2 regions of the Rossellomorea sp. NPDC071047 genome follow, and region 2 is predicted to be linked to the other one. Evidence: riboswitches for the same ligand, from Rfam matches in the RefSeq annotation. Region 2 holds a riboswitch; the other holds the start of a gene.

Region 1 (16,376 bases), on a different contig from region 2:
TTCACTGGGAGCAAAACCTGCAAATCTTACAACCATTAATACAGGGATTGATTTTAAAACCATTGATCGAGGTAAAACAAGTGGGAAAATTGTGATTTCATGCATTGCAAGACTTGGACCTAGAAAGGGACATTCGGATTTATTTAATGCCCTTTCCCGAGTGAATGGATTAAGTCATCAGGTTGAGGTTCAAATTGTAGGGGATGGGGAAATGCGTGAAGCGCTTGAAGCTCAAGTCAAATCGTTGAGGCTCTCAAACGTTCGATTCTTAGGTAAACGCGATGATGTCCCGGCCATATTAAGCAAAACAGATATATTTGTTCTTCCAACCGTCAATGACAACCTTCCTATTTCCATTATTGAAGCCATGCACAGCGGTGCAGCGATCCTGACAACTAATTGCGGTGGGATTACGGAAATCGTCCACCATAATCAAACCGGAATCATTGTAGAGCCAGGCAATGTCAGTCAGTTAGCAGCTCAACTCAAACTCTTGATAGGGAGTGAAGCATTGCGAAAGAAACTGGGAAGCAATGCGTATCAATATGCCAAAAATCATCTCACTCGGGAAGCCAAGGTTGGCAAGATTGAAGGTATTTACCAAAATCTACTAGGTTCGGGGGATGAATAATGTTGTCATCACATCCAGCTGTTGTCCTTGATTTAAGCGCTAATGGAGTCGGCATCATTCATGCCCTTTCCCGAAAAGGAATTGATGTATTTGCATTTGATACAGAAGGTCCCTATTCAAAGGGGAAATCAAGACTAGCAACATGTGGGGTATGTCCAAGCCCCTTAAACCAAGAAGCAGAACTGCTTTCTTTTTTAAAAGGAATCGCGGTAAATCTTGATATGAAACCTGTGCTCTACGCAGGTGCAGATGATTATGTTGTCTTCATCTCAAAATACAGGAACGAATTATCCCAATACTTCTTGTTTTTATATCCTGATCACTCATTAATTATGGATTTATTAGATAAAAAGAAAACCTATGATTTAGCATTGGAATATAATGTCCCAACAGCCAAAACCTTTTTTGTTGAAAATGAAGAGCAGCTTGAGGAGGCGATTGCTCAATTAGAATTCCCATGTATTTTAAAGCCTGTGTTCGGACATGAATTCAGAAAACATGTAAATAAGAAAGCCATTCATATTCAAGACCCAATCCAATTAAAGAAAATCTATCCTATTTACCGCAAGTTCGGTGAACTTATTATTCAGGAAATCATTCCTGGAGACAACCAATGCTTTTATAAAGTTGCCACATTTTTCGATGATGAAATGGAATTACTTGCCCTTTTCACACTCCAGAAAAACCACCAATTCCCTGCACAATTCGGAACGGGAGCACATATTGTTAGCAAACGAATACCTGACCTGGTCGAAGTTGGTGTTCCACTATTGAAAGAGTTGGGACTAAAAGGAGTAAGTATGATCGAATATAAAAAAGATCCACGGGATGGGCAATATAAGCTCATTGAAATCAATCCCAGGTTCTGGCTGACCCATAGTTTAACCGGTCATTCCGGAGTTGATTTTGCCCTCCAATATTACCTGTATCTCACAGGTCAACGCCCAACTCCGAAACTTAAGCAAATAGACGGTGTTCAATGGATTTACCTGGTACGGTACTTCCTTACCTTTCTTGAAAAAAGAAAAAGTGGGGAAATGAGCTTAAAAGACTTCTTTTATGGTCTCAGAGGAAAAAAGGTATTCGCTCTTCTTGCCTATGATGACCCAATGCCCTTTATCCGGAGTACCATGTCTCACCTGCGGAATGCGTGGAAAAGAAAACGAAGGAGTGATTGACTATGTACACACCACAAGAACTGAATTCTATGTTTCATAAACACTCAATGGAAGAAAAACTCTCCACAACCCTTGGGAATAAAGTGACTATCATTGCTTCATCAATACAAAACCTTAAATCAACTAAGAGAAGCAGCATTTATCAACTTCAGCTACAAAAACACACCGACACCTTCCCTATCATTTTTAAAATCTACCATTCTACCAAATACAAAAATGAAGTCGAGATTAATATCTACAGTCATGCTTACCCTTTTTTAAAAGAGTTTCTTCCTGAAATCTACCTAATCGAGAAACATGGAAGTGATACGTGGGTGTTCATGGAGTTTGTCCGTCAAATTCGTGGACAGCTGACCTTTACACCCAAACATTTTGATTTTATTATCCCAACACTTGCAAAACTTCACGCCCACACGTACGAAGAAAATTTCAAGAAAGAAAAAAACACATTTCAAAATTGGTTTCCCATTTACAACTCGCCAAAAATGAAAAGCGACAGGGAAAAATTCATTTCAAATACCATGACTTTTCTAGACAATGCCAAGAAGGATAAAAATTTGAAGGACATCATCAAACCACATTATAAATCACTAAAAAACTTATACAGTCATGGTCCTGACTTCTTTCCGGAACTATTGGCAAGCGGCTCCTCCATTACTCATGGAGATCTTCATATGCAGAATATCTGTTCTAAAGATGTCAGCAAAAATGAACCCTGGGCGATTCAATTCATCGATTGGGAATCAGCCAAGTATTCCCCAACATGGTTTGACATGATTGTCCTGGTAGAAATTTTACTAGGTTTTCGGAAGGATTGGCAAAGCAATGCGGAAGAAATTCGTACCCATGCAGTCACCGTGTATACGAATGAAATGAAGAAATATGGAATCGAGTTTAAAACCAAACCGATTCACCTGTACAAAATGGCGTACCTTCAAAGAACCCTCGAAAAAGGATTACACACTCAGCTGAGACGGATCTTTGATAACCGCGGAGGTGAGCTTCTTCCCTACCATTTAGAAAAAATATCAACCTGGGGAAGTGAACTGGGAATCTATAAATAGATACGAAAGGATGAGAAAACTTGAGTCGAATGCCCCCTTTCAACATTCATCCCTCTCTTCTTGCCATCATGGATCAGTATTATGATGTGGAAAGAGACTTTAAGGAGTCTCTCACTCTCCAACCATTCGGTCAGAAGACAAAAGGCGGTTATTCAAAGCCAATGAAAATCTTATACGTTACATTTTTTCAATACCCTCATACAGGGGGATTATCTCATTACATCACTTCAATAAAAAACGGTTTTGAAAAGGTCGGTCATATTGTAGATGTACTTGCGCCCAATCAAATGTCTTCAGAACAGCTGGAAGTATGGATTCCCCAAGCTGCCTCTGAAGCCCATAACTTTATGCTTAACCGCTACGGAAACGCAAATGATAAAATCGTCAAAAATCTTAGCTACCTTCATGTATTTGAACACTTTCTCAAAGAAAAAAATCTCCATCAATATGACATCATTCACGCTCAAGACCTATTTGCCATTTTCATTCTGGGACATTTAAATCAAACGTACAAAAAACCTTTACTCTTTACTCCACACGGCTTCTTTACGAAAAGCCGCTTGAAATTCAACAAAATGGAGAAAGGTTCCATTGAAGAAGCCTACTTTACTGAGCTTGAAAAAATAGGTATTGGAGCAAGTACTGAAATCGTGATGATTGCAGATTCCTTTAGATCTAACTTAATGGACTTCGGTGCAAAAGATGAAAGAATGGTCACTGTTCATACGGGTATAGATTTCAAACCACTTCCTCATAAACATCATGAAAACATCATCCTGACATGTGTCTCCCGATTATCTCCACGCAAAGGTCATGGATTTCTCCTAGAAGCATTGTCCAAGGTTCGGGAACACCTGACCAATGTAGAAGTATGGATTGTCGGAGATGGTGTCATGAAGGAAAAACTGTTGAAAAAAGCAAAAGAACTTAATCTGAATAACGTGGTTTTTTTTGGAAAACGACACGATATACCCGATATTCTTTCGATGTCGGACATTTATGTGTTAGCAACTGAGAATGATAACTTTCCCCTATCCGTCATGGAAGCGATGTTTTCCCGGCAAGCGGTCATCTCCACCACATGTGGGGGAATCCCGGAAATGGTCCAACATGAGGAAACAGGCATCCTTTGTGAACCAGGTAACGTCGAACAGCTTGCACAAGCGATAAAGCGTTTCATTACAGACAGGGAAGAACGTGATAGGTTTGCAAAAGCTGCTGAATCCTATGCTCATCAACACTTAACAAGCAAAGAAATGACGAGAAAAATTGAACAGATCTATCAATTATATTTATGTAGAAAGGAGACTCATCATGAGGGAGAATAAACTGATCCAGGATCAAAAATGAAGATTTTAGTTACAGGCGGTGCCGGATTTATCGGCTCCCAACTCATAGATTTACTGCTCGTGGAAGGTCACACACCCATTATTCTCGACAACTTCTCTAATGGCAAGGAGGGAAATGTGCCAAGCGGAGTCAAAATATATAGGAAAAATCTTTTATCTGATAAAGTTGAACGAATTTTCGAAAAAGAAAAACCCGACATCGTCATGCACCTTGCTGCCCAAGTAAGCGTAGCCAAATCGTTGGAAAATCCAGCAGAAGATGCCGCAGTCAATGTATTAGGAACCGTAAAGTTGTTGGAGTACAGCATCAAATACGATGTGAAAAAATTCATCTTCTCCTCTTCGAGCGCAGTATATGGCTATACAAATGAGGTGATTCATGAAGATAGTTCCACTAGTCCTATTTCCTTTTACGGTACCTCAAAATTAGTATCTGAAACTTATATCAAATTATTTAATAGGCTCTACGACCTGCCGTACACCATCTTGCGATACGCCAATGTATATGGACCAAGGCAAAGGTCTGATGGTGAGGGCGGAGTCATAAGCATTTTTATTGAGCAACTATTAAACAATGAGACACCAATCATTTTTGGGGACGGAAATCAGACACGGGACTTTGTATATGTAGAAGACGTAGCCCGGGCGAATCTTCTTGCCATCACCAATGCTGACAACCAAGTCATCAATATCAGCACCAACACCCAAACATCCGTCAATTTACTCTACATCCTGCTCTCGAACCAAATCCACTCTTCCAAACAGCCAAACTACGAAGCGAAACGGGAAGGAGATATTTTACACAGTCACCTATCAAACGCGAAAGCGCTTGAAAACCTTAAATGGGAACCTGAATATGATCTGATCTCAGGACTCGAGAAAACGGCAGCATATTTCAAAAAGAAAGAGTAGTCATGCTATCATAAATCGCATAAATTAGAAGAAAAAGCCTGTATGCCAGGCTTTTTTTTCTTAGGTCGCGATCTTCTGTCAATATTTTCATGTATTCTACTCTAGACGATTTACAATCCATTCGGCTGTTTTCTTTCCGTTCTGAATGCACGCACCTATACCCACTCCATAATACGAAGAACCGGCCAGCTTCACGCCTGGTAGCTCGTTTGCCAGGTTGTTATCTAATGAATGGACAGACTGACTGTGCTCAAGATGATAATTTGGCATCAGATCTTTCCAATTCGTTACTTCAACAGAAACCGGGTCACAGTCTATACCTATGCTTTTTCTGATATCCTCCAGTGCCGTACTTACAAGTTCTTCCTTGCTATATTCTTTCAACTCGATGTAATGAGGGTTTGTACTTTTATAAAAAAGTCTCAATAATAGTCTTTGGTTATTGGATGTATGCTTCCACTTCCGACTCGTCCATGTGCATGCATCGCATTTCACATCTCTGCCGTTTGATACGATAAAGCCTGTCCCATCAGCAGGAAGGTCCGCATCTGGAATGTTAAATCCGAGGTAGATCGAAATCAGTGATGAGTTTTTCAGTTTATTAAAATCTGGTTCCAGTTGTTCATGAGTCAGTATCTTTTGGGTTACATCATGAGGTGTTGCGAAAACTACATAATCCGCTTGAATGCTGCCATGACCATTAAGAGTGAGTTTGTATTTATCACCCGTTTTTTGAAAAGCTTTTGTTTCTACACCTTTTAAAATTGTGGCACCTGAGCATTTTTCTTCTAACCGTTCGATGATGGTTGATAAACCATTTTTAAACGAGATGAACTTTTTTTTGGATGCCCCTTGGAATTTTTGTTTATTTGCTGATAAACCTTTAATAATACTGCCGTAATCATTTTTATAATCAAGTAAGTACGGAAGTGTTGATGCCATAGTGAGTTTATGCAAATTACCGGAATAAACCCCTGATAATACTGGAGCTATCTGTTTTACGACAAGTTCCTTACCCAGGAATGCTTCTAAAAATTCACCGATGGAACTCTCTTTTGTAAAATGTATATTTTCCGATTCAAGGTCTTTAAGAGCGTCAATCTTTCCTTCTTCTGACACCAGGGTGCTACTTTTAAGTGACTCGACTGACATGGGAATTCCGAATATCGTATCTTGGGGAATCTCGTGTAATTCGCCATTTGTATATATGTAGGATGTGCCTGTTTCATTATAGACCAGATCCTCTTGAAGTTGAAGTTCTTCAACTAGAGAAAGAACCCCTTCATTTCGGGCTACGATGGAATCTGCTCCTGCTTCCATAATGAATTCGCCTTCTCTTATGGTTCTAATTTTGCCGCCAAGCTGCCGATCTCGCTCGATTAAGATTAACTCAATATCTATTTCTCGTTCTTTGGACATTTTTTGAAGATGGTACAGAGCTGTTAATCCTGTAATTCCTCCACCTATAACAACCACTGTCTTCATACGATTCACTCCAATAATTGCGTTTATGTATACAGATTATCATGTTTTTGGTTGATTAGAAAAAGATTCTGTGTCTGAATTGGGAAAAAGTCGGAATGAAGGTTAGTTAAACCTTTATATTTTATTTTTAATGCCCCTATTCTATCCTATTAACTATATCCACCTTTCAATCCCTAGTTGACAACTATGAATACTTATATATATAATATAAGTATTCCATGACAACTATATAGCTACTTATCCAGAGAGGTAGAGGGACTGGCCCGATGATGCCTCAGCAACAGATTCTAGATCGTAGAACACTGTGCTAATTCCACAAGCATTGAGCTTGGAAGATGAGTTGAAGTTTGATACATAAAGCCTTCTTCTTATCTACTAGGAAGAGGGCTCTTTTCAATGAATGAGCCACTTCCAATGTTCGAATACTAATAAGAGGAGTGATCAAACATGGGGGAAATTCTCCAGGAAGCTATTCATAATCGCAAAAATGAGTTAATAAACAAATTAATTGTCCACAACATTTTCAAAAAAGGGGACAAACAATTATTCGAGCTGACGTTGCAAGAACTTGAGGATGAATACGAATATCTTCAAAAGGAATGCCATCCGCATAGCGATGTTGGGTCCATCCATTGGAAAAATTGTGCGAAATTAAGCAGTTAAAAAGCAGCAATCCAAGGTTGTGGATTGCTGCTTCCTTTTTTCTATAGTTAAATTAAATGTTTGCATTCAACTGCACATCCTCCTCGTTGTGATTCTAGTTTTTTAACAAAGTTGATTCATATATAGACGATTATCTAATCCATTTTCAAAAAAATTCTTTCAAAAACAATCCAGATGTCTTATTCTGATAATCTATTATCTCTTACAAAGGAATTAATATATGACTTCCATCCTGCAGCATTTCATGAACGAATTCATCGGCTTAGATAGTTGGTCTCTCATTTTCATCAGTATATTCATTAATATACTCATCAGTATTCTTGGTTTCCTGCCAAGTGTCTTCTTAACGGCCTTTAATATTTCTGCATTTGGGTTTTGGCCAGGAATCTGTATTTCCATACTTGGTGAATCCCTAGGGGCCATTGTTAGTTTTTATTTGTACCGAAAAGGAATGAAGTTCGCAGGTATTGATCAAATTCTGTCAAATAAATACTTTCTTAAATTAAAAGAAGCGTCTGGTACGGAATGGATCTTTCTTCTATTCTTGTTCCGCATGGTTCCATTTGTTCCTTCAAGTGTGGTAACCGTTGCCGCTGCCTTTAGCTCTATTTCTATCGTTGCTTTTTCTATGATCAGTTCTGTCGGAAAGATTCCTTCGTTGTTGATTGAGGCATTCGTGGTGATGAATGTGTTGGATGCGGATAAGGGCACGGTCATTTTATTGGCAGGTTCGATGGTGATTGGGATGCTATATTTGGGATATCGTTGGTGGAAGAACAATAAATCATAATTGTGTCAGTTACGGACACCACTCCCCTCAGGAAAAGAAAAAAGACGTCCACCACATGGCGTACGTCTTTTCTCCCTTTCACTTATTGTGCATTTACCTCGACAGCATCCTTCTTGTAATATTCTGCAAAGATTTCCGCGAACGCTTCTGTAGAGTTATACAATTCCACTAAATTATTTTCCACTCCGCCAAACTCAAGTAACATGGCTCTCTCGGTTAGGTCCTGATTGTAAACTCCGTTACCTTCTGCTCTTGTTTTGATGAAAACTCCCCGGCTGATGCCAGGATATTTTTCCTCCAGTTTAGCATTCAATTCCTTTGCGATCTTAAGGTTCTTTTCAAAGTTTTTGTTTTCTTTCCCTACGATAAAAAATAAGCGGGCATAGTTTTTACCATTAATGGTTTTGGTCGTGATGCTCCGCGGCTGAGAGTCACGATGGATATCGATCAGGTACGTTAAATCATCGTTTTGGGCAATGGCTTCTTGTACTAGTCCCCTTGATAACTGATAGGATTCAAAATATGTCCATGACTTGTCTTTGAGTGCTTTGTTTACATCTGTCTTATCCTGAACTGCCCCAATCCCCCTTGCTTCAAGCTCTTGCTTTAATTTGGATCCTACAGCGATGACGTTGACCTTCTCGTTGGTACTCGCTGGATCTTTCGAATCGTTATTTTTGATTAGCGGGCTGAACGCTTCCCAGCTATGTGAATGATAGATGTAGACGGATTTTTCATCAATCTCTTGTACTCCGTCTCCTGAGTTGTTGTTTGCCTGATCAATTTGACTCTGATCGATTTCCTGATCTTTCAACTGATCTTCTGTTGGAGCCGGTGATTCATTTGGGAGGTTCGTAATGTCCGTCCCCTTCCCCGCAACGGCTATGTGAGTATGATAATTTTCGATTCCTGGGATTTCCCTTCCAAATAAACTTCGCGGATCAAGGAGTGAAACATTCGTGACACTTTCCAACCAATCAAAATCACTGTTTAAAGCTGCCTCATTTGTAACCCGCAATCCTGTCATTTCCTGTGACAACAACATAAGAAACGTTTCCTTCGGTACTAGTTCCGACATTGATGAATACAGTAAACTATCCACCTTCAATTTAATGGCAGTTGACGAAATCAACCAGACGGTCAAGTACATGAGTACAATACCGATCAATACTACCCGAATGATGGCCTTCATAGAGACGAATACTAGTGGGACTAAACTATTGTTGTTACGAGACTTATACGACATCATCAGTACCCCTATATAAAGTATTTAATAGTTAACTTTATGCAGGGGGTTGATAGAGTAGAAGGTCTTTTCCGGGATTCGGTCGGATTTCCTATTTCACCTCATACTGTGAAATCATTTTCAGCTTTTAGTTTAAGTGCGTTTCGCAGTAATTCTTGAAGGACTGCCGCGAAAATAGATATGGTGACAGACGCAAAGCTAATAATGATCCCAACCATAGCAATACCCGGATGAAGAGCATTTTGGATTAGTAGAAACACTATACCTGACACATAAATGGCAGTAATTAGTAAGGCATACAGTTTTATTCGGTGAAGAGACTCTATTGCTTTCGCTGAAAAAGCGTTCTCTTCAATACATTTTAAAAGCTTAAATGCTTGGTACAACGCTAAATTAAATGGAACCGCTGTTAAGTATAATCCTACTAAAATCGGCCATTTCAAATAAGCGAATTCGGGAAATAGATCAGCTGAATGCTTCGCCATGGTTGGCAGCCAGACAACACAAAGGATGAATACAATCGCTCCTATTGCCATTACTGCCCCTTTTAAAAAAATCGTCGTTCCTCGTTTCATAACACACCTCTGATACCATGTTTTTCTAAATTATATAATGAGATTTATTGTTTTCCAATAAAATATTATTGATTTTTATATTCTCTGTTAAAAACTTCTTTACAAACAAACGCATGAGTAAACTCATGCGTTTTACACCCTTATCTGATATTCACTTCATTTGCTGCCCTCACCCCCGACTCAATCGCCCCTTCCATCCAACCGTGAAATGAGGACGTGTGCTCTCCGGCAAAATGAATTCTGCCTTCGGGTATCTTAATATAATCCCCGATATCACTTGCCTGACCAGGGGTATAAAGGGTAAAACATCCTGCAGAGAATGGGTTTTTACTCCAGTTGTAGACTACATAATTCAGCATTTCTGTATACACCTGTTCGCCATATATTTTAGAGAGGTCTTCTAAAACTTCTTTGATGATTTCTTGTTTTGATTTACTGTTCCATAAGAGTGCATTCTGTCCCCAGCTGTAACTTGCTAACATGACCCCTGGTTTGTTGCTACCCTTGTCATGACTCGGCATATACGTAAAGCGTGTGGGGAGATCTGACACAATGTTTCCGTAATTCAAATCTTCCCAGAAGCGACGACGAAATTCGATTCCTATTTTGACGGATGGAACATTCGTTACTTCACGAATCGCCTGCCACTTTTTGAAGGATATTGAATCATAAGGTATGACATCGATATACTGGAAGACAGTAAATGGGATGGTGACAATGACATAATCGGCATTGTATTCCCGCACCAATCCGTCTGCGGAGTTTACTGATCGAACGCTTACTCCGCCATCGGACTGAATAATGTGGGTCACTTTTTGATTCAGTAGAATGTGTGACCCAATCTCTTGGACAAATCCATAAGCTAAATGATCGTTTCCTCCTTTTATTTGATAAAATTTTGTTTGTTTCCTGAATATAGGAAAAATAATGTCTTTTAATATGTCGACAAAGGAGAATTCCGGGAAGCCTTCTATCCCGAGAATAACATTGATTTTCCGGATTGCATTAAAGGATAAAGATTTACCGTATGGGTTATTTGCTAAAAATTGTCCCATCGAATAGCCCGAGTATTTTTTTATTAAATTTTGTTGTTCCTCTTGGTCACTGTTATTATACAATTCGATAAAGGGTCTGGTTGCTTCAAGGAATAATTCCGAAGCCGTTTTTCCCTGCTCACCTTCTGGTAAAGGATACTGTAGAATGCCTGGATTATTTTCATATATCTCCCTTGTTGTAAGGATATTGTTTACAAATAGTAAATCTCTTGGGGAATTATTGATGAATTCTTGATAAGGCAGATTGAATTTTCGGATATACTCAAACACCAACTTATGATTATCGGGAATTCTCATGGCTCCCATGTCCATATAATTACCGGATGTGAATGGCTTCCGCACTGTATATACCCTGCCGCCGATTCGTTTATTCCCTTCTAATATCGTTATGTCATGCCCGGCTTTTTTCAATAGAGATGCAGCGACTAAACCACTCATTCCTGCTCCAATGATTATCACTTTTTTAGACTTTGTCGGATTTAATCCATTCCGGATAATGGCCAGCATATCGTCTGGATAGTTCAATTCGGAGGGGTCATCTCTTGAAAGTTGAATTACCACCTCATCACCCGCCTCCCTTTTTCTTACATCATATGACGTCAAGAAAGGGGGTATACGTATGACCTCTGAGACAAAGAGCTCATTTCCAGTCATTTTCAGAACAAACGTTTCTATATATACGTTTATGTGTTATACTTAAGTTTCATTGGGTCTACGAGACTGTATTTAGTCAATCCCTCTAGCAAGTAGAAGGGAGACATGTTATATGTCACTAGAAAATATCGTAACCATGCTCAATACTCTTAAGGAATTCAAGGATAGTGAGATCGTTCATACGATATCAAGTTATGATCACTCACCTGTTATGACTGTTACCTACCAGTTGGACAGGGATTGCTTTCAAATCACATATATGGATTCAATGATAGTTGAAGAGTTTACAGACATCAGCCTTTTGGCTACAACTATAGAAAGTGTTGTTCTTCTCGAACCTTCAAGATAAGATTATAATATAAAATGCCATTACGAAAATCGTGATGGCATTTTTTTGTACCCGGATTCTGTTTTATTATGCTAACCTATAGATAAAAAGGAGGGACATTATGTCTTTATCTTCTCAATCTTATATTCGAAAAGTGTCACTCCATAGGGAAAACGTTCCTTCTTTTCATTCTTATCCCTTTCATATTCCGAGTATACGAAGCCTGACAGACCTCTCCTTTCACCCAAAAGTTACATTTATCGTGGGGGAAAACGGAATGGGGAAATCAACTCTCCTTGAGGCCATTGCAATGGCCATTGGTTTTAATCCTGAAGGAGGTACGCTGAACTTTTCATTCTCCACATATGATTCGTATTCGAATCTGGATAAGTACTTAAGGATTGTGAGAGGAGTCGATCGACCTAAGGACGGTTTTTTCTTGAGGGCAGAAAGCTTTTACAATGTTGCGACGAATATAGAAGAAATGGATCAGCAGCCCTCTTTTGGGCCACGGGTGATTGATTCATATGGAGGGAAATCTCTTCATGAGCAATCACATGGAGAAGCCTTTTTCTCAACCTTTATGAATCGTTTTCGAGGTAAAGGGATTTACATACTGGATGAGCCGGAAGCCGCACTCTCCCCCTTAAGGCAGTTATCCATGCTCTCAAGGATACATGAACTTGTGAATGACAACTCCCAGTTCATTATTGCCACTCATTCTCCCATTCTGATGGCATACCCTTCTTCTTCCCTGATTGAATTAACAGAAGAAGGTTTAGAAGAGTCTTCATTGGAAGAAACGAGCCATTACAAGATTATGAAGCAATTTTTTGATGACCGGGAACGAATGATCCATCATCTACTGAAAGAAGATAACTGAATGTGGAAAGATGAATTAACCAAAACATGAGATGACTAAAACCGAGCCTAATACCAATACCGGATTTAGGCTCGGTTCTTTCTTTTTAAAAGGAAGGAAGTTCACTAAGGTTATTTTCTTTTAAACCGTCGGGTTCACTGCGAAGAACATCTCTGCCATACCGATGAATCACATCGACATGAGCCAGTTTTCCTGACTTTGCTTCTTCTAGTGCAGTGATATAATCCAACTCCCTCCCACTTTCGGTTTTAAAAGCGATGAGATCGTCATCCCCATTTCGGCGAACGGCTACAATCTGTTCCGCCCCAGTTGCAAGCTCCTGAGCCATCTCTACTTTAGCTTGAAATTCTCCCTGCTTCTTGTATTCTTCATAAATCTCTTCAAAGCTTTTCTTTTCCATCTGGTTCACCTCCCGAACATACGTTTAGTATTGACTCCGGAGCAATGTATTATGATAAAAAAAGGCAAGTATACATTGGTTTCTCTTCCAACCAAAAAGAGTGCCATCCATTGAGGCACTCCACTATCATCATTTCAATTTCCCAAGAGTATCATTTAACACAATTTTTTGTTCATCCATTGTTTTTATCGCATTTTGGATGTTTTTATTAAAAACAGAGAGTATACTTTGTCCATAGGTAGTCCCTGGCACTGCCCACTTTCCATTCAAGTCTGTCCAATTTTTGGCACTCCCTCGTGTGACTAATGAAAAACGGGGATCCACGAGTGCTTGTCCTTGTGGAATTGGATTGGTTGATGCGTACGCGTACAGATGCTGAATATGAGCAAGAACCCCTTCTTCAGGAGTCTTAAATGATGCTCCGTCATTACCAGGGCCGGTAGTTCCAATCCCTGCATAGTTGTTTTGATTTGGTTTGACTTGTCCTGTGAACCTGAAATAGTTGGTTTCATGTATAGCTTGAGCGTAAGCTACGTCTCCTCTAATACCATAAAGATTCCCGTAAAAGAGATAGAATCTGCCTAAAAGTGGAGCATCCCGGTTAATCGTTCTCGCAAAGTCATCCAGTTGTTCAGCTTTTAATACAGATGTACCCAGGATCGAATACTGTATTCCCGGTGGCTGAGGAGGTTGTGTCGGTTTTGGCGGTTCAGTCGGAGACGGTACAGGTGGCTTAGGGTTATCATCGTCAGCTCTTACTAAAATAAATGCTTCAATACCCATTTTTTTCAGGCTGGCCACTTGTTTATCTGCGTTCGCTCTTTCCGCATAAGCTCCGGTTTGGACCCTGTAATACGTTTTATCCAAAACCACCACAGTATCAATGAATGAATTCACACCTTTTCTTTTCAATTCATTTACCCGGTCTTCAGCATTTTCACGCTTTGTAAATGAACCAGCAATCACTTTGAAAAGTTCTTTCCCATTCACTATTTTCGCAGGTAAACCTAAAGCCTTTGCAACACCCCTTGCGATTGCCACTCCTACAGCGTTTCTAAATGTAGCGTTGTTCATTAACACAATATCTTTTGGATTATCAATAAATAAAATCTCAAGTAGAAGTGAAGGCATGTTCGTTTCACGTAATACATGAAAATTCGCTCTCTTTTTACCTCTATCAAGCACTTTATAAGTTGATTTAATAGCTGAAGTCACTTCATCGTGAATGATTTTCTGATAGGTAATCGTCTGGTTAGGAACACTGCCATTATACATATAGCTCTCAAACCCGGTTCCACCTCCAGCATTATGATGGATGGACAAGTAGAAATCAGGACTTGTACGGTTGGCGAGGTTTGATCTTTCAGTTAAAGAAAGCGTTTCATTTCCAGTTCTCGTCATCAAAATTTTCACATTGTAATTTTTCAATAAAAAGTCCCTTACAATAAGGGCCGTTGAGAGATTGAATGTTTTTTCTTCATTCCCATTGTAAACAGCTCCTGGATCAGTACCTCCATGACCAGGATCAATCATTATAGTTTTCAATAATATTTCCTCCTTAGAGTTTGACATATAGTACTATATTCACATATGGACAAGCCTGCTTGGACTTTACCTGCTTTCTCCTCTTAGATAATACTAAAAAATGTTCCCTGTAGTGAAGGGAACATTTTTTATGCACGATTCTATTTTTATGGAGGAAACTTTCTTATAGGTGTTTTTATTCTATTTCTCTACTCTCGTTCTTATTCATCATTTTGTATCAATTTTCCGGCGGAGGTTCATACTGGTGCTCGCTTCATTTTTTTCAGTATGAACTGTTGATCTTACAACCATTGTTCTTTTACTAAGTCAGGAGTCGAAGAGTAACCCCAAACTGTGCAACGTACATATTTGTGAGAGAAGGAGATCCCAAGTCATACTTAGGATGAGTTACTGGTGGACTGCTGAAAAGATACACTTGTAATTTTCTTGCCAATGCATCACCTCCATAGAATACTTTATGCCGAGAGTGAAAGGAAGGTGAGGACAAGCAACGAGTTTTATAGAAAATTGGACTGCCTTTTTTTAACAAAAACGAAGCCCTTCTCAAGTTTTATGGCTTCCCTCAAAAGAGAGAGAAATTCGCTACCATACTACTTACCTCCCACCCTCATTCAGTCTAAAGGCTGCTGTCACTCTCCACCTTCAAGCTAATAGGAACATCTACCCTTTTACGGATTATTAAATATATCAGCATATTTTTCCAATTAAGTTTCTATGAGTGAATGGGGAAAAGAAGCGAATAATAAGGGGCGAATGCAAAATGATTGGAGGAGTTTTAGTGAAAAAGATTGGAATTCTTGTAATGAGTGTGATGATAACACTTTCTTTCTTACCTTTACTCAGTACTTCAGCTGAAGCTAAGCAGGCTGAATGTGTAAGTGAAGCCAGCGTGAAAGCAAAAGAAGAGATGAGAATTTTATGGACCGATCATGTGATCTATACGCGTAGTTATATCATTAGTGCCGTTGATGGATTAGAAGATCAGGATGTGGTCCTTGCAAGATTACTTCAGAATCAAAAAGACATCGGAAACGCAATCAAACCTTTTTACGGCGAAGAAGCTGGTAATAAGCTGGCTGATTTGTTGACCGAGCATATTGTATTGGCAGGAAAAATCGTCTATGCCGCAAAAAATGGAAAGCAAGCAGAGGTGGAGAAATTAGACAAAGAATGGTATCGAAATGCAGATGACATTGCAGGATTTTTAGCAAAAGCAAATCCTTACTGGTCTGAAAATGCGCTAAAAGACCTGTTATATATGCACCTGCAATTCGTCACCGATGAAGCAGTCGCACGAATCAAGAAAGACTGGAAAGGTAACATTACAAGCTTCGATAAAGGAAAAGCCCATATTCTTCACTTGTCTGATGCCCTATCAGCTGGAATTGTGAAGCAGTTTCCGGAGAAGTTTTAATCAAAGCAGCTGGGATTAATTATTCCAGCTGCTCAACTATAATGTGCAAATACGCTCTATCTCTTATCTTCCAAGTCAATATCCTTAATGATACGGGCAGGATTTCCACCCACCACTACATTAGCCGGGACATCCTTTGTCACGACTGCACCTGAAGCAATAACCACATTATCACCTATCGTGACTCCGGGATTGATAATAGCG
Region 2 (16,376 bases):
CCATCCATACCTGGGATCTTCATATCCAGCAAAACCAAATCAGGGGAATGCTGATCTACAATTTCAAGAGCCTGGATTCCGTTCGCTGCTTGAAATGTTTGGTAGCCTTCCTTTTGTAACACTTCATTTAATAGAATCCTAATACCAAATTGATCGTCTACAATAAGAATTTTCTCGTTCATCCATCCCAATCCCCTTCATATTAAAGTAAGTTATGTATTACTGAGCTAACTAACCGGCTAATAAATGTATATTTATTACTAATTCTCTTTTTACTGTAAAAAATCCTGCTTCTAATCAAGATTTTACTTAAGACCTTTTTCCCCTTTATAATAAGCGTTACGATGACAAATGTCGAAGCTAAATATATAAGGAGAGTTTATTCCATGATAAAAATGTTCACAACACAGTTAACCGGACTGTTCAAACGCATTTATGATAAGCAGGAATTCGAAATCGAAGACGGTGCCCGCCTGCTGGCCCAAGCCGCCATCGGACAAGGAAATATCTATATTAAGGGCCACGGGGAGATGGAGGCTGTCACAGCCGAGGCCTTGTTTGGCGCTGAACCTCTTCCTTCCGCTAAAAGATACGATGTTTCCACCGGGCTGACGGAAGCTGATCGTGTATTAGTCGTCAGCCGCTTTTCAACTGATGAGGATGCCGTAGAGTTAGGAAAAAAACTGGCTGATGAAGGTGTGCCGTTCGTGGCCGTCTCTGGATTGGTAGAGGGAGAAGAGAATCTGGTGGACATAGCCGATGTTCATTTAGATACAAAATTGATCAAGGGCATGCTTCCAGGTGATGAGATCGGTGAGCGGGTGAGCTTTCCTTCCAGCATGGCGGCCCTTTATCTTTATTTCGCCCTGGGGTTCGTGATCCGTGAGATGTTGGAGGAGTATGAGGAATAGTAGATAGACCCGTTCCTGGTTGGGGGCGGGTTTTTTTCATGGATATAGTCTGAGAGATGCGCGTGAAGTTTGTCGTTTATTGTAGAACGGTCGATATCTTGAAAATATGGTTGATATAATGAAAGAACGCCTGATAAAACGATATGAATGTCGATATATTCAAATGAAGGTTGATAAATCCGAATAACGGTCTATAACCTTTCTACTGGATTCCATGTGGCACTAAAGGTTGATTTTCACACACAAAAAAGAGAGGCACCATTAAAAGGCACCTCTCCCCTCAACGAGTTCAAGCCCCACGCACCTTCCTGGCATGCACATACGTCACCGCCAATGCCAATACCAGCACGCTTCCTTTAATAATCTCAAATGCATAGTATGGTAGATTCATCATCGTCAATCCATTCAGCATGACTCCGATCAACGCTGCCCCAAAGAAGGTTCCGAGGATATTCGGTTTCCCAGCACCCAAGACGGAAAAGCCGACAAACACCGCGGCGACTGCTTCCATCAGGAGCGGGGCACCGGCATCCATTTGCCCTGATCCGACCCGGGCCGTGAACAGGATTCCTCCAATCGATGCGAATATACCTGAGAGAACGTAGGCAATCAATTTAACCCTCGTCACTCTGACACCAGATAAGCGTGATGCTTCCGCGTTGCCTCCTGTCATATACAAAATCCTTCCCCACCTCGTGAAATGCATGATCACATAGACGATTCCGACCAGCACGAGCATGATCCATACCGGTACCGGCAATCCGAGCCACTTTCCCTGGCCGATCCAGAGGAATGCTTCGGAAAATTCCCCAGGGGCTGTCCCACCAGTTGTCATCGGCATATTATTGTAGATCGAGTATCCTTCTGTATACGTCCGATGAACACCTGAAATGATATACATGGCCCCTAATGTTGCAAGCAAATCCGGAATTCCAAACTTCACGATCAATAGCGAATTGAATAACCCGACTCCCGCTCCCACCAACAATGGAACAAGGAGCACGATCCACAACGGGGCTTCATACCAGACCATCAAAGAAGCTGTCACAACAGTAGACAGGGATACCGTCGATCCCACCGATAGGTCAAAGCCATCGACGACGAGGGTAAAAGTGACCCCGATGGCAACCAATGTGACGATGGAAATCGAGCGGAGAATGTCTGATAGATTTCCATATGTAAAGAAAAATGGGTTATATAAGCTAAAAAATAGAAGAATTGCAGCCATCAATACGATGGCACCGTATTTAAATAGTAAGTCGATTAGCTTGCCTTTCATTCGCTTGGGTCCCTCCTGAAGCATAAAACAATATACGTTCTTGAGTTGCTTCTTCTTTTGTCAGTTCTCTCACAATCCGTCCATCATACATGACGAGTATCCGGTCCGAGATCGCCAGAATTTCTTGAATTTCACAGGAAAAATAGAGAATGCCCTTCTCTTTTTCTGCAAGGGATTGAATCAGGGAGAAGATCTCCTTCTTCGCTCCCACGTCCACACCTTTCGTCGGTTCATCAAATAAAAACACCGATGCTTCATCAGATAGCCACTTTCCGATTGAAACCTTTTGCTGATTTCCCCCACTTAAAAAGTTGGCCTGGATTCCTTCATAAGCGGTTTTAATTCCAAGGGATTGGATTTTTTCACGAGCCAGCTCACGTTCTTTGCGTCCGTTGATCCATAACCAGTTGGAGACTTTTCTTAATGAAGGGAAGCTCAAGTTGTGCTGAACGGATTCATGAATGAACAATCCTTCTTTTCGTCTTTCTTCCGGGACGAGCGCCAATCCATTTTGGACCGCGTCTCGAGGAGAGTGAATCCGAAGCTTTCTTCCTTTGAGAAAGTGATCACCAGCTTCTACAGGAGATGCTCCAAATAAAGCTTTGGCAAGCTCGGTTTTCCCCGCTCCCACAAGCCCGACCACTCCGACTACTTCTCCTGCCTTAACGGATAAATGGACATCCTTCACCTTTTGACCGTCTTTTAGTCCTCTCACTTCGTAAAGCGTATCACCAATCGGAAGTCCTCTTTTCTGAAACTCTTCTCTATATGTTCCTCCAAGCATGGCGTCGATGATCTTCTGCGAGGTTGTTTCGTATGTTCCGTACGTTCCAACGGTCTCCCCGTCTCTCATGACTGTGATGCGATCGGAAAGCTGAAATACTTCAGGAAGCCTGTGAGAGATAAAAATGATCCCTACTCTCTCTTTCTTTAAATCTTCTATGACACGGAATAATTTTTCCGTCTCAGATGAACTTAGAGGTGCCGTTGGTTCATCCAAAATCAATACTTTCGCTTTTTGAAGCAGGCTCCTGGCAATGAGCACCAGCTGCTTTTCAGCGAGACTTAAGTGTGACGCCGGCTGCCAGAGGGGTATCGCTTCTGCCCCAATTCGTCTAAGTGCCACCCACGCTTCATTCTTTAATGACTTTTTGGTAATAAAGAAGGAGCCTTTTTGTGAGAACTGATCAAGGACGATATTTTCCGCTACAGAAAGTTCCGGGACAATGGCCGTGTCCACTTCCTGGTATACGCAATGGATGCCATGCTCCTTCGCTTCTTTCGGAGATTGATAGTCTCTTTTTTCGGAGTGAAGGATGATGTCTCCGCTGTCCTGTACATAGGCTCCTGATAAAATCTTCATTATCGTGCTTTTCCCTGCGCCATTCGCCCCCAACACAGCATGAACCTCTCCCTCTTTCACATCGAAGCTTGCAGCCTTTAGGGCTTTCACTCCTGAGAAGGTTTTATTGATATCAATCATTTCTAACAGTGGAGACGTCATCGTTTCTAACTCCTTTCTACTCTGTGAACGATCCTTCAAGGTTTTTCAATTCATCTGTATAGCCTTGCTCACTTGCTCCCCAGCCATCTACATGCTCGTGTAATTGATCGGTCGTGATCGTTTCTTCAGGCAATGCTTCCTTTTCAATAAAGACCGGCTCAAGCTTTACTTTTTCAGGCGTTTCTTGGCCACCCAGCTTCTGATATAAGAAACGGACCTGCACGCGGCCGATATCTTTCGGGTCAACTGCTGCTGAAGCAACCCACGGGCTTCCATCTTTTTGAATGATTTGCAGGTCTTCATCACTCATGTCGATTCCATAGACTTTTATTTCGTCTCTCCCTGCTGCTTCGATTGCCCGGACGGCACCTTTTGCAAATTCATCCCAGGCTGCCCAGACAGCATCGATGTCCCCTTTGTTCGGATACTGTTTCAGAATCGCCTCCATTTGTGCCTGTGTATCCAGTGCTGTATTCTGAGTAGCCGCTCCAAAGGCCGCCACCTCTTTAATATCAGGATTTTTTTCTAAAAATTGCTGATAGGCCACTTGGCGTCTTTCCATCGGGGCAAATCCTGCAACCCAAATCTTCACGATCTCCCCCTTGCCGCCAATCTCATCTGAAAGCTTCGTCAAGGTTTGTTCAGCCATTTGTTGGTCCCCCTGCTCGAGCACGGTCACCTCTTCTGAAGCAACATCCGCATCAAACACGACAACCGGAATGTTTTGTTCCTTCGCCTTTTCCACCCCTGATTGCAGCGCTTCCTTCGTTCCATGATCGATGAGGATCCCATCAAACTTTTGATTGATGGCCGCATCCAGGTTGGAAGACATTTTTGCCAGGTCTCCTTCAGACGTAAATACTTGAACCTTTCCTCCAAACTTTTCCACCTGCTCTTTGACACCTTCTATGTATTGAGCGGAAAAAGTCCCTAAATTGATTTGCATAATAAGTGCGATCTTTTTATTGGCTAACGGATGATCGGAAGTTGCTTCCTTCTTATCTCCACTGTCTGCGTCCGCCTCCTGGGAAACCTTTGGCTGACAAGCCACTAAACTGAGAATAAGTGCGAGTAATACGAGTATTGATGCTGCTTTTTTCATCGTTCTTTTCTCCTCCCGAGGTGATTTGCCTCAATTTTTTTTAATACTCTTTTCATAAAGATAGTTGTTGTTTTAAAACCGGGATCTGCAAAGGCTCTGTCAACCAGTATGTGCTGGATGGTGAGACAGAGCTCAGTAGGACAGAGAAATCTAAAAAGCATCTCTACTTTAAAAGCTATTATCGACCTCCGTACATCTGAAAAATGCAGTTTTTCTGTCTTGTAGGTATTTATATTTGTCTATTTTTCATGACTCATGCTTAGAGTTGATTGGAGCGGAAGGTGCTCGACTCCTGCGGGTATAGCGGGAAAGTTGAGACCCCACAGGGCAAAGCCCGAGGAGGCTCAACTCACGCCCCGCGGAAAGCGAGCGCCTGGAGCCCTGAAATCAACCAGCACTTTCCCTTTAAAAGCAACTAAGTTTACGAAAACAGTCTTTGCAAATAAAAAACCCCTTTTCCCAAGAGAAAAGAGGTTTATGTATAAATAAACGTACTCTTATCACTCAGGAAATTCTTCCTGCAGGTTTTAGCACCTTTCCGCTTAAACGGTAGGTTGCCGGGCGTCATCGGGCCAGTCCCTCTGCCAACTCTTTATAAGAGAATATGAAATTTGATATAGTTCGCATGCGCTATAAACGATATATTAACGATATGTGGGAATATTGTCAATATTCTTTTTAGGAAAATTTTCTAGACAGGAATAAAGAGGAGATTCACGAAATTTGTCGTTTATTGTAGAACGGTCGATATCCTGAAAATTAGGTTGATATATTGAAAATACGGTTTATAAAATTGAATAACGGTCGATATTTCGGATTGACGGTTGATAAATCTCAATAACGGTCGATAAATTCATATCCCCCTTAAAAATCGGACACCTGCACCATATAAAATAAAAAAACCGCCCTCCCAAACCAGGGAGAGCAGTTCCAAAATCAAATCTTATTTCTCACCATACGCAAGTGACGCTTCCACGAAGTCTCTGAATAGAGGCTGTGGACGTGTCGGGCGTGATGTGAATTCAGGGTGGAATTGAGATGCGACGAACCATGGGTGGTCGCTTAGCTCAATGATTTCTACAAGACGGCCATCAGGGCTTGTGCCTGAGAAGATGAAGCCGGCTTTTTCCATTTGCTCACGGTAGTGATTGTTGAATTCGAAGCGGTGGCGGTGGCGCTCGTAAACCACTTCTCCATCGTAGGCTGTATAGGCTTTTGAACCTTTTGTCAGCTTACATGGGTATAGTCCTAGGCGCAGTGTTCCACCAAGATCTTCGATGTCCTTTTGTTCCGGTAAAAGGTCGATGACAGGGTATGGCGTTTCAGGGTTCAACTCTGCTGAGTGAGCTCCTTCCAAACCAAGTACATTACGCGCATATTCTACAGATGCCAGCTGCATTCCAAGGCAGATTCCAAGGAAAGGTACCTTGTTTTCACGGGCATATTGAGTGGCAGCGATTTTCCCCTCTACTCCACGGTCACCGAAACCGCCTGGTACAAGGATTCCATCTACATCTGCCAGTTTTTCTGCTACGTTTGCGCTGTCGATCAGCTCAGAGTTCAACCATCTTACCTCGATGTCGCTATCGAAATGATAACCGGCATGACGAAGGGCTTCCACTACTGAGATATACGCATCCTGAAGCTCAACATATTTCCCTACCAGGGCGATTCTTGTTTTACGGGACAGGTTTTTCACTCGATCTACGAGTTCATTCCACTCGGTCATATCTGCTTCATGGCAGTTCAGTTTCAAGTGCTGACATGTGATTTCATCAAGCTTTTGATCCTGAAGAGCAAGTGGTACAGAGTATAGGGTGTCTGCATCCATTGCTTCGATTACGGCATTTTTATCGATATCACAGAATAACGCGATCTTGTCTTTCATGTCTTGAGTCATTGGCATTTCTGTACGAACGACGATGACATTTGGCTGGATACCTAGACTGCGAAGCTCTTTTACGCTATGCTGAGTCGGTTTTGTTTTCATTTCACCCGCTGCTTTGATGTAAGGAACAAGAGTACAGTGGATGTACATCACATTGTCACGGCCTACATCGCTCTTGATCTGGCGAATGGCTTCAAGGAAAGGAAGAGATTCGATATCCCCGACCGTTCCACCGATTTCCGTGATTACGACATCTGAATTCGTCTCGCGTCCAGCGCGGTATACGCGTTCTTTGATTTCGTTTGTGATGTGTGGGATAACTTGTACAGTACCACCAAGATAATCACCGCGACGCTCTTTCTTCAATACAGTTGAATAGATTTTACCTGTTGTGACAGAGCTGTATTTCGTCAGGTTAATGTCAACGAAACGCTCATAGTGACCTAAGTCAAGATCCGTTTCCGCACCGTCATCTGTTACGAATACTTCACCGTGCTGATAGGGACTCATCGTTCCCGGATCCACGTTGATGTATGGATCAAACTTCTGGATCGTGACACTCACTCCACGGTTTTTCAATAGTCTTCCAAGGGACGCTGCTGTGATCCCTTTCCCTAGTGACGACACTACGCCGCCTGTTACGAAAATATACTTAGTCATGTATATGTCCCCCTTCAAAGTAAGTTTGGTTCAAAAAAAGTAGAGGGTGTCTATTGTAGGTATGTTATGAATTTATCTTGTTCAAAGAAGGACAAGTCCATTCTCTTTAAATAAATTCATCTGCATACACCAGCTAAAAGACAGCCTCTTAATATCAAGATACGTCAAGATGTAAGGGGTCTTTAAAGAATCAATCCGCCGCACATAAAACCTTGTCATGTTGTAGCTTTCTTCTTATAAAAACAAAAAACGCCCCGCTTACAATCATGTAAGGGGAGCGTGATATACGTTATTCGTCCCTTTTTAGGGAGCCCAAATAAAATACTACCTTCCTGCGCAGAAGAAGTCAAGCACAGAATAAGAATAGAATTTTCAATCATTTCTAACACATAAAAAACTCCCCGAAGGCAAGTAGCATTGCGGGGAGCCATTCTGGCAGAAGGGATTATTTCTCTTCCTCTTCCTCTTCTAAATCTTCATCGTCTTCTTCATCATCGACCTCATCGAATTCATCGATTTCAAGTTCTTCATCGTCTTCATCGATGTCCAGATCTTCATCTGCATCTTCAACATCTACATCGTCGTCGTCATCTGTCAAATCATCGTCATCGTCCGTATCATCAAGATCATCATAATCAAGATCTTCATCGTCCAGATCATCGAAATCATCAAGATCTAAATCTTCGTCGTCTTTCTTCTTTGCTTTTTTCTTTTTGCTGGATTTCATCGTTGGAACCGTTTCTTCCTCGATTTGATCCACCGGATACCATTCTCTTAATCCCCAACTATTATCGCCCATGGCAATAAAACGTCCCTCGACATTAAGGTCCGTGTAGAATTGAAGTAAGCGGCTGCGAACCTCTTTTTCAGAGATTTCAAGCAAACCTTTAATTTCTTTGACTATGTCTTCGAAAGGCATGGCTTTCTTTTTCTCTGTTAAGATCTCGTGTGCCAGCTCAATGAATGATGTTTGACGTAATTCTTCTTTGGATAACTGCTTAAGACTCAATTAACGCACTTCCTTTCTCTATTTCACACTCTACTAAGTAGAGTAAAAAAGGGCAAAAATTCTCCATTATCAATTTTAACCATATTCATCATTATAAACAATAGAAAAGACTTTATGCTATACCTATCTGGATTTTGTTGCATTTTTTTCACAACTGGGGTCAGGAGGGTCTGCCGCTTTCCCATTTCTCCTCTTTTTCACCGTTTCGAATCACACGGAACGCTTCATAGAAAAGATAGAAAGAGAGTAGAAAAAAAGGAATCGCTCCTAATTGCAATTGATATAGAAGTATGGCAACAAATATGATGGTGGCTAATAGTATATAACGAAAAATGGTCTTCACAGTCTCACATCCAAACGTATGTATCGTTCTTCCTCTCACTTATCTGACAATTCTCATTATATAGGAAATGATAACCGACTACTATTAAGTTCGTGTTAAAAATTGGTTGATTTTGTTTAAAGGATAGACTGTTTATGGACTTTTTAAACCTATTTCGTTATTTGCCCTAGAGTTATTGATATGTTTATTGACCCCCCTGTAGAAGAGGTATCTAGAAAAAGAGACCACTGCACTTCTACAGTAGTCTCATCTTCTTCAATATCTGTTACATATTACGACGGTACTGCCCGCCTACTTCGTAGAGGGCGCGTGTTATTTGGCCGAGACTGGCTACTTTTACTGTTTCCATGAGTTCTTCAAAGATGTTTCCTCCGTTCACGGCTGCTTGTTTTAAGCGGGTCAGTGCTTCTTCAGCTTTGTCCTTGTGCTGTGATTGGAAGTCTCGAAGGTTATGAATTTGTGTTTCTTTCTCTTCCTTCGTTGCACGTGCAAGTTCCATGCTGTCCATTTGTTCCTCTGAAGGTGGAGTTGGGTTCAGGTACGTGTTCACTCCTACGATCGGAAGTTCCCCGGAATGCTTTTTCATTTCGTAGTACATGGATTCTTCTTGGATTTTGCCTCGTTGATACTGAGTTTCCATCGATCCAAGAACGCCGCCTCGATCATTCAGGCGATCAAATTCTGTCAGAACCATTTCCTCCACCAAATCGGTCAGCTCTTCTGCGATGAACGATCCTTGAAGTGGATTTTCATTTTTCGATAATCCGTGTTCTTTCGTAATGATCATCTGAATCGCCATGGCACGGCGGACCGATTCCTCTGTAGGTGTCGTGATCGCTTCATCATAAGCATTGGTGTGCAGGGAGTTACAGTTATCCTGCAGGGCCATCAAGGCTTGAAGCGTCGTACGGATATCATTGAAATCAATCTCCTGGGCATGAAGAGAACGCCCGGATGTTTGAATATGGTACTTCAGCTTTTGACTTCTTTCATTGGCGCCATATTTATCACGCATCACCGTTGACCAAATGCGGCGGGCCACACGTCCGATCACTGTATACTCAGGGTCGAGTCCGTTCGAGAAGAAGAAGGATAAGTTTGGTGCAAACGCATTGATATCCATTCCACGACTCAAATAATACTCTACATAGGTGAAGCCATTCGCAAGCGTAAAGGCAAGCTGTGAGATCGGGTTCGCTCCCGCTTCAGCGATATGATAGCCGGAAATCGATACAGAGTAATAGTTACGTACTTTATGATCGATGAAGTACTGCTGGATGTCACCCATCATGCGAAGGGCAAATTCAGTCGAGAAGATACAAGTATTTTGTCCTTGATCTTCTTTTAAAATATCTGCCTGCACCGTTCCACGGACGACCTGCAGCGTTTGTTCCTTCACTTCCACGTATTCTTCCACTGTCAGGACTCGGCCAAGCTCCTCTTCCTTCATGCGGATCTGCTGATCGATGGCCGTATTCATATACATGGCAAGGATGATCGGTGCCGGACCATTGATCGTCATAGATACAGATGTAGAAGGCGCACATAGATCAAAGCCGGCGTACAGCTTTTTCATGTCTTCAAGTGTACAGATGCTCACGCCGCTCTCTCCGACCTTACCGTAAATATCAGGGCGGTGATCCGGATCTTCACCATATAAGGTTACAGAGTCAAAGGCTGTACTCAGGCGTTTCGCATCATCATCCTTAGAAAGATAATGGAAACGGCGATTCGTCCGTTCAGGAGTCCCTTCACCGGCAAACTGGCGCTTCGGATCTTCCCCTTTTCGTTTAAATGGAAATACTCCTGCTGTGTATGGGAACGAACCTGGAACATTCTCCTTGTATACCCAATCCAGAATCTGTCCGTAGTCTTTGTATCTTGGAAGGGCAACTTTCGGAATATCGAGTCCCGATAAGCTCTTAGTCTTTAATTCAGTGACGATTTCTTTATCACGGATTTTTGTGATGAATTGATCCTTGCTATAGGTTTCTTTTAACCCATCCCATTTTTGTAAAATCTGTTTCGACTCGGCTGTTAATTTGTTTTCGATTTCATCTTTCAATGTCTGAAGAGATGTGAGGACCCCATCATTCGTTTCCTTTTCGTTAAGGGCTTCGATTGCCCCTTCCAATTGGAACAATCTGCGGGCGAGGTTCACCTGCTCTTCGGCTTTTTTATGATAGTTCCGGACCGTTTCCGCAATCTCACGCAGATAATAACGGCGATTGTTTGGAATGATGACATTTTGCTTTTCCACGTCCACGTCTTTGGAGAAGCCCGTTTTCCAATCCAGTTCCATTTTCTTGTTCACAGTTTCGACGATCGCAGCGAACAACGCGTTTGTACCTGGATCGTTGAACTGGCTGGCGATCGTTCCGTATACGGGCATGTCATCTAAGTCTTTATCAAAAAGCAAGTGACTGCGCTGATACTGCTTCTGGACCTGGCGTCTTGCATCCTCCGAGCCTTTACGCTCAAATTTATTGATGACGATAAGATCGGCAAAATCGATCATATCGATTTTCTCAAGCTGGGACGGAGCACCGAACTCACTTGTCATCACATACATGGACATATCACAGATTTCAGCGATTTCCGCATCCCCCTGACCGATCCCGCTTGTTTCAACGACGATCAGATCATAGCCTGCCGCCTTGACCACATTGATGGCATCCTTGATGGCCAGTGAAAGCTCTGTTTTCGACCCACGGGTAGCGAGGCTTCGCATATAGACGCGAGGATTGAAGATGGCATTCATACGGATGCGGTCCCCAAGAAGGGCTCCGCCTGTTTTTTGTTTCGTAGGATCGATGGATAGAATCGCGATCTTCTTTTCAGGAAGCTCATTGATGAAACGACGGATCAGCTCATCCGTCAGGGAGCTCTTCCCTGCTCCACCTGTTCCTGTGATCCCCAGGACAGGAACTTTTTTCGCTAAGTTCTTTATTTCAGAAAAAACGGTCTGGGCCGTCGCCGCCACTTCTTCATTCGCTCCGACTTGATACTCTGCAAGTGAAATCAGCTTCGAAACCGTGTTCACATTGCCGGTCGAAAGCTTTTCTACCTCTTGATTCACGCTTCCCTTGATCGTCGGGAAATCACACTCTTCGATCATGTTGTTGATCATCCCTTGAAGACCATGCTTACGACCGTCTTCCGGTGAGAAGATACGGGCAATCCCATATTCGTGAAGCTCTTTGATTTCACGTGGGATGATCACTCCCCCACCACCGCCATAAATGCGGATATGAGACGCTCCTCTTTCTTTCAAAAGGTCGTACATATACTTGAAGTATTCAACGTGTCCGCCCTGGTAGGACGAAATCGCGATTCCCTGTACATCCTCTTGAATCGCGGCATTGACGACTTCCTCCACGGAGCGGTTATGACCCAGATGGATAACCTCTGCCCCGCTTGCCTGGATAATCCGACGCATTATGTTGATCGACGCATCATGTCCGTCAAACAGACTCGAAGCCGTGACAAAACGAACATGGTGCTTTGGTTTATAAATTTCAACCGTGCTCATATTACTCCCCCTGTTCTCCCTTGTTTTTCAAACCCTATGACGCCTGCAAAAGTGAGTTCGATTTGAAGATTGATGTATTCATCGAGTGTAAACCGCTTCTGAAGCGCCCAACGACGGAATCCCCACATCTGTCCCTGGACGAATACATTTTGAGCCAGCATGTGGATCTGATCTTCATCAAGCACAAGCTTTCCACTCTCGACACAGCCTATGATGAGATCTTCCACCATCCCCACCATTTCAAGTTCTTTACGCAGTACATACGGAAGGGCGTCCTTCGATAAGGATTTCGCCTCCTGATACATGACGAGGACTTCATCCTGCATACGATCCATCACTTTAAAATAATGAGCGATGCCAAGCCTTAAGCTCTCAAGTGTCCCTTTTCCGACATCCAGCTCCTCAAGCTCCAGCCGAACCTGCTCATAGATGCTGTCACACACTAAATACAAGACATCTTCCTTTGTCCGAATATATTCATATAGCGTTCCGATACTAAATCCGGCGGCCTTTGCGATCTCTCTAGTCGTGGTGCGATGAAACCCCTTTTGTTTAAATAGAGAGACGGCCCCACGAATCATCTGATCACGCCGCTTTTCTACCAAACGCTCATCCTTAACCGAAGCATGAACTTCCCTCTTCTTATTCACAACAACCGACCGCCTTTACTATCCATTTCTCCCATTGATCCCTCTTACAAAAGCCACCTGCTCTATCCCCCAACAAAGCAGAAGGTCCTCTCTCTCTAACCACATATCTATACAGACCGGGTCTGGCACCCTAAAGACGCAAGCGATGATAAGAACCCCTTTACGCTATGAAGCATAGTAGAACCTATCGGGTGCCTGACACGCTTCAGGACGACCAGGAGATCCTCTTAAAAAATCCACACACGAGGCCCCAATCAAATTCCTACTTCGTCACCATCCGCGAAATAACCAATCTCTGAATCTCCTGCGTCCCCTCATAAATCTGAGTAATCTTCGCATCACGCATATAACGCTCTACCGGATAGTCTTTCGTATAACCATATCCACCAAAGATCTGAACCGCCTCCGTTGTCACTTTCATCGCTGTATCCCCGGCCATCAGCTTCGACATCGCCGATTCTTTTCCGTACGGAAGACCTTCTGACTCCAACCAGGCAGCTTGATAGGTTAATAGACGGGAAGCTTCGATGGACGTCGCCATATCGGCAATCTTGAATGAAATTCCCTGATTCGCTGCAATCGGCTTCCCGAATTGCTCACGCTCTTTTGCATAATCGACAGACGCATCAAGGGCTCCCTGGGCAATCCCGACTGCTTGAGCCGCGATTCCGTTCCGTCCGCCATCAAGAGTCATCATGGCAATCTTGAATCCATCGCCTTCGCTCCCAAGCATATTTTCTTTCGGTACCTTACAGTCTTCAAACACGATCTCAGTCGTTGGAGATGAACGAATTCCCAGCTTCTTCTCTTTCTTTCCAACAGAGAACCCTTCGAAGTCTGCCTCAACGATGAATGCACTCGTTCCACGCTGGCGTTGAGAAGGATCTGTCAAAGCAAATACGATATACGTATCGGCGATCCCACCGTTCGTGATGAAAATTTTAGAGCCGTTCAATACGTAATGATCACCTTCTAAACGGGCCGTCGTTTTCATACCGCCTGCATCAGATCCTGAACCCGGCTCGGTCAATCCGTAAGCCCCGATTTTTTCACCCTGTGCCATTGGACGAAGGTATTTCTGCTTTTGTTCTTCTGTACCGAATTTATACACAGGCCATCCTGCTAAAGACGTATGAGCGGAAAGAGTCACTCCTGTAGACGCACACACTCTTGATAACTCTTCTACTGCGATACAGTATGCCAGGTAGTCACTCCCGATCCCACCGTACTCTTCCGGCCAAGGAATCCCCGTAAGCCCAAGCTCAGCCATCTTCTTAAATAAATCCATATCGAAGCGCTCTTCCTCATCACGCTCGGCAGCAGTCGGCGCCACCTCATTCCGCGCAAAATCACGCACCATCTTACGTATCATTTCATGCTCTTCCGATAACTTAAAATTCATCTCAATTCCTCCTATAATCTACTTCATACCGGGTCTGGCACCCTTACGATGCAAGCAAAGCAACAAACCCCTTTACGCCACGAAACACCGCAATCTATATCAGGTGCCTGACACGCTTCAGAACGTGTGCACGAATACACCTCTCCAAGAATCCAAGCCCACTAAACCAACAAATTTTTCCCAATCACCATTCTCTGAATCTCACTCGTACCCTCATAAATCTCCGTCACCTTCGCATCTCGGAACAGACGCTCAACCGGATATTCTTTTGTATAACCATACCCACCGTAAACCTGGATCGCTTCGGTCGACACTTCAACCGCTGTTTTTGAAGCAAATAACTTTGCCATGCTTGCTTCTTTTCCACAAGAGATATTGTTCGAACGAAGATTGGCAGCCCGGTACACAAGAAGCTTCGACCCTTCAACAGCCGTCGCCATATCTGCAAGCTTGAATCCGATCCCCTGTTGGGCTGCGATCGGCTTACCGAATTGTACGCGTTCTTTGGCATAAGCTGTGGAGTAGTCGAAAGCCGCTTCAGCAATTCCCAACGCCTGCGCTGCGATCCCGATCCTGCCGACATCGAGATTCGCCATGGCGATCTTGAAGCCTTCCCCTTCTTGACCTAGAAGGTTTTCAGCCGGGACTTTCATATCTTCAAAGGTCAACTGAACCGTTCTCGAACCATGGAGACCCATTTTATGTTCGTCTTTTCCGATTACAAGTCCCGGTGTATCCTTTTCTACGATGAAGGCTGATACTCCCCGGCTCCCTTTTGACGCATCCGTTGCGGCAAAGACAATATACGTATCCGCTTCGCCACCATTTGTAATAAAGACTTTTGAGCCATTTAATACATAGTGATCGTCACGTTTTTCGGCTTTCGTTTTCAAGCTTTTCGCATCCGATCCCGCACTAGGCTCCGTCAGGCAGAAAGCGCCTAAATATTCCCCGGTCGCAAGCTTGGGAAGGTACTTTTGTTTTTGTTCTTCGTTTCCGAAATAAAGAATCGGATTTGTTCCCACTGAAGTATGCACAGACAGGATCACCCCTATGGTTGCGCTTACTTTGGACAGCTCATGTATGGCAATGATATAGGATGTAAAATCCATTTCAGAGCCGCCATATTTCTCAGGGATCGTGATTCCCATCAACCCGAGTTCCGCCATTTTGTTCAAAATCTCCCTCGGGAATTGCCCTTCTTCCATCTTCTCGATAAACGGCTGGATTTCCGTTTCAGCAAAATCCCGTACCATTTTTCTCATCATCTGTTGCTCTTCCGTAAATCGTAACTCCATGAATGGTTCCTCCCTGATGTTCGTCGTTGTTACTCGTATGAATAGAAGCCGCGCCCTGTTTTTCTACCTAACCAGCCGGCTTTCACATATTTTCTAAGTAGCGGGCATGGGCGATATTTGTCATCACCGAAGCCTTCGTGCAGTGTTTCCATGATGTATAGGCACGTATCAAGTCCGATGAAATCTGCCAGAGTAAGAGGACCCATTGGATGATTCATACCGAGCTTCATCACTTCATCAATCGCCTCTTTACTCGCGACCCCTTCATACAGCGTATAGATCGCTTCGTTGATCATCGGCATAAGGATACGATTAGAGACGAATCCAGGAAAATCTTCTACTTCAACGGGTACTTTGTTGAGAGATTTCGTCATGTCTTCGATCACTTGATACACTTCATCAGTCGTCGCAAGGCCACGGATGATTTCAACCAACTTCATAACCGGTACCGGGTTCATAAAGTGCATTCCGATCACTTGCTGGGGACGCTTCGTCGCTGCAGCGATTTCAGTAATCGGGAGTGAAGAAGTGTTAGAAGCAAGGATCGTGTGCTCCAGTGTTATTTCATCCAGTTGAGCAAAGATTTTTGTTTTGATATCCATGTTTTCAACCGCTGCCTCGATGACAAGGTCTACTTGCTTCGCGTCGTGTATATCGGTTGAAGCCGTTAAACGGTTCACTGTAGCTGTTTTATCGTCTTCTGACATTCTTCCTTTTTCAACGGCGCGTGTCAGGTTCTTTGTGATCACGCCGATTCCCTTTTGTACAAATTCTGCTTTCAAATCGTTCAGGTAGACA

Evidence for each region. A riboswitch is a leader RNA that binds a small molecule or an ion and turns the genes downstream of it on or off. The one in region 2 is predicted to bind S-adenosylmethionine.
Region 1: linked by a shared signal. The riboswitch ahead of ACQKFO_RS05320 (Fur-regulated basic protein FbpA) and the one ahead of ACQKFO_RS15665 (sugar ABC transporter substrate-binding protein) in region 2 are both predicted to bind S-adenosylmethionine.

The regions. Positions count from the first base shown of each region.
Region 1 is NZ_JBNNJT010000001.1:994,174-1,010,549, forward strand. Features, by position in the region: gene ACQKFO_RS05290 (glycosyltransferase family 4 protein) at 1-631, shown strand, start outside; gene ACQKFO_RS05295 (carbamoyl-phosphate synthase) at 631-1,809, shown strand; gene ACQKFO_RS05300 (phosphotransferase) at 1,812-2,873, shown strand; gene ACQKFO_RS05305 (glycosyltransferase family 4 protein) at 2,903-4,201, shown strand; gene ACQKFO_RS05310 (NAD-dependent epimerase/dehydratase family protein) at 4,220-5,134, shown strand; gene ACQKFO_RS05315 (protoporphyrinogen oxidase) at 5,231-6,619, opposite strand; SAM riboswitch class I at 6,854-6,961, shown strand; gene ACQKFO_RS05320 (Fur-regulated basic protein FbpA) at 7,067-7,282, shown strand; gene ACQKFO_RS05325 (TVP38/TMEM64 family protein) at 7,503-8,072, shown strand; gene spoIIP (stage II sporulation protein P) at 8,155-9,318, opposite strand; gene ACQKFO_RS05335 (DUF2975 domain-containing protein) at 9,420-9,893, opposite strand; gene ACQKFO_RS05340 (flavin monoamine oxidase family protein) at 10,034-11,509, opposite strand; gene ACQKFO_RS05345 (hypothetical protein) at 11,715-11,951, shown strand; gene ACQKFO_RS05350 (AAA family ATPase) at 12,052-12,813, shown strand; gene ACQKFO_RS05355 (DUF3892 domain-containing protein) at 12,899-13,213, opposite strand; gene ACQKFO_RS05360 (N-acetylmuramoyl-L-alanine amidase) at 13,343-14,758, opposite strand; gene ACQKFO_RS05365 (glycosyltransferase) at 15,537-16,172, shown strand; gene ACQKFO_RS05370 (sugar O-acetyltransferase) at 16,229-16,376, opposite strand, start outside.
Region 2 is NZ_JBNNJT010000004.1:282,801-299,176, forward strand. Features, by position in the region: gene ACQKFO_RS15645 (response regulator) at 1-182, opposite strand, end outside; gene ACQKFO_RS15650 (DUF2529 domain-containing protein) at 387-911, shown strand; gene ACQKFO_RS15655 (ABC transporter permease) at 1,201-2,190, opposite strand; gene ACQKFO_RS15660 (sugar ABC transporter ATP-binding protein) at 2,159-3,694, opposite strand; gene ACQKFO_RS15665 (sugar ABC transporter substrate-binding protein) at 3,711-4,796, opposite strand; SAM riboswitch class I at 5,291-5,397, opposite strand; gene ACQKFO_RS15670 (CTP synthase) at 5,740-7,344, opposite strand; gene rpoE (DNA-directed RNA polymerase subunit delta) at 7,790-8,353, opposite strand; gene ACQKFO_RS15680 (hypothetical protein) at 8,514-8,696, opposite strand; gene icmF (fused isobutyryl-CoA mutase/GTPase IcmF) at 8,962-12,228, opposite strand; gene ACQKFO_RS15690 (TetR/AcrR family transcriptional regulator) at 12,225-12,878, opposite strand; gene ACQKFO_RS15695 (acyl-CoA dehydrogenase) at 13,141-14,280, opposite strand; gene ACQKFO_RS15700 (acyl-CoA dehydrogenase) at 14,442-15,578, opposite strand; gene ACQKFO_RS15705 (3-hydroxybutyryl-CoA dehydrogenase) at 15,608-16,376, opposite strand, start outside.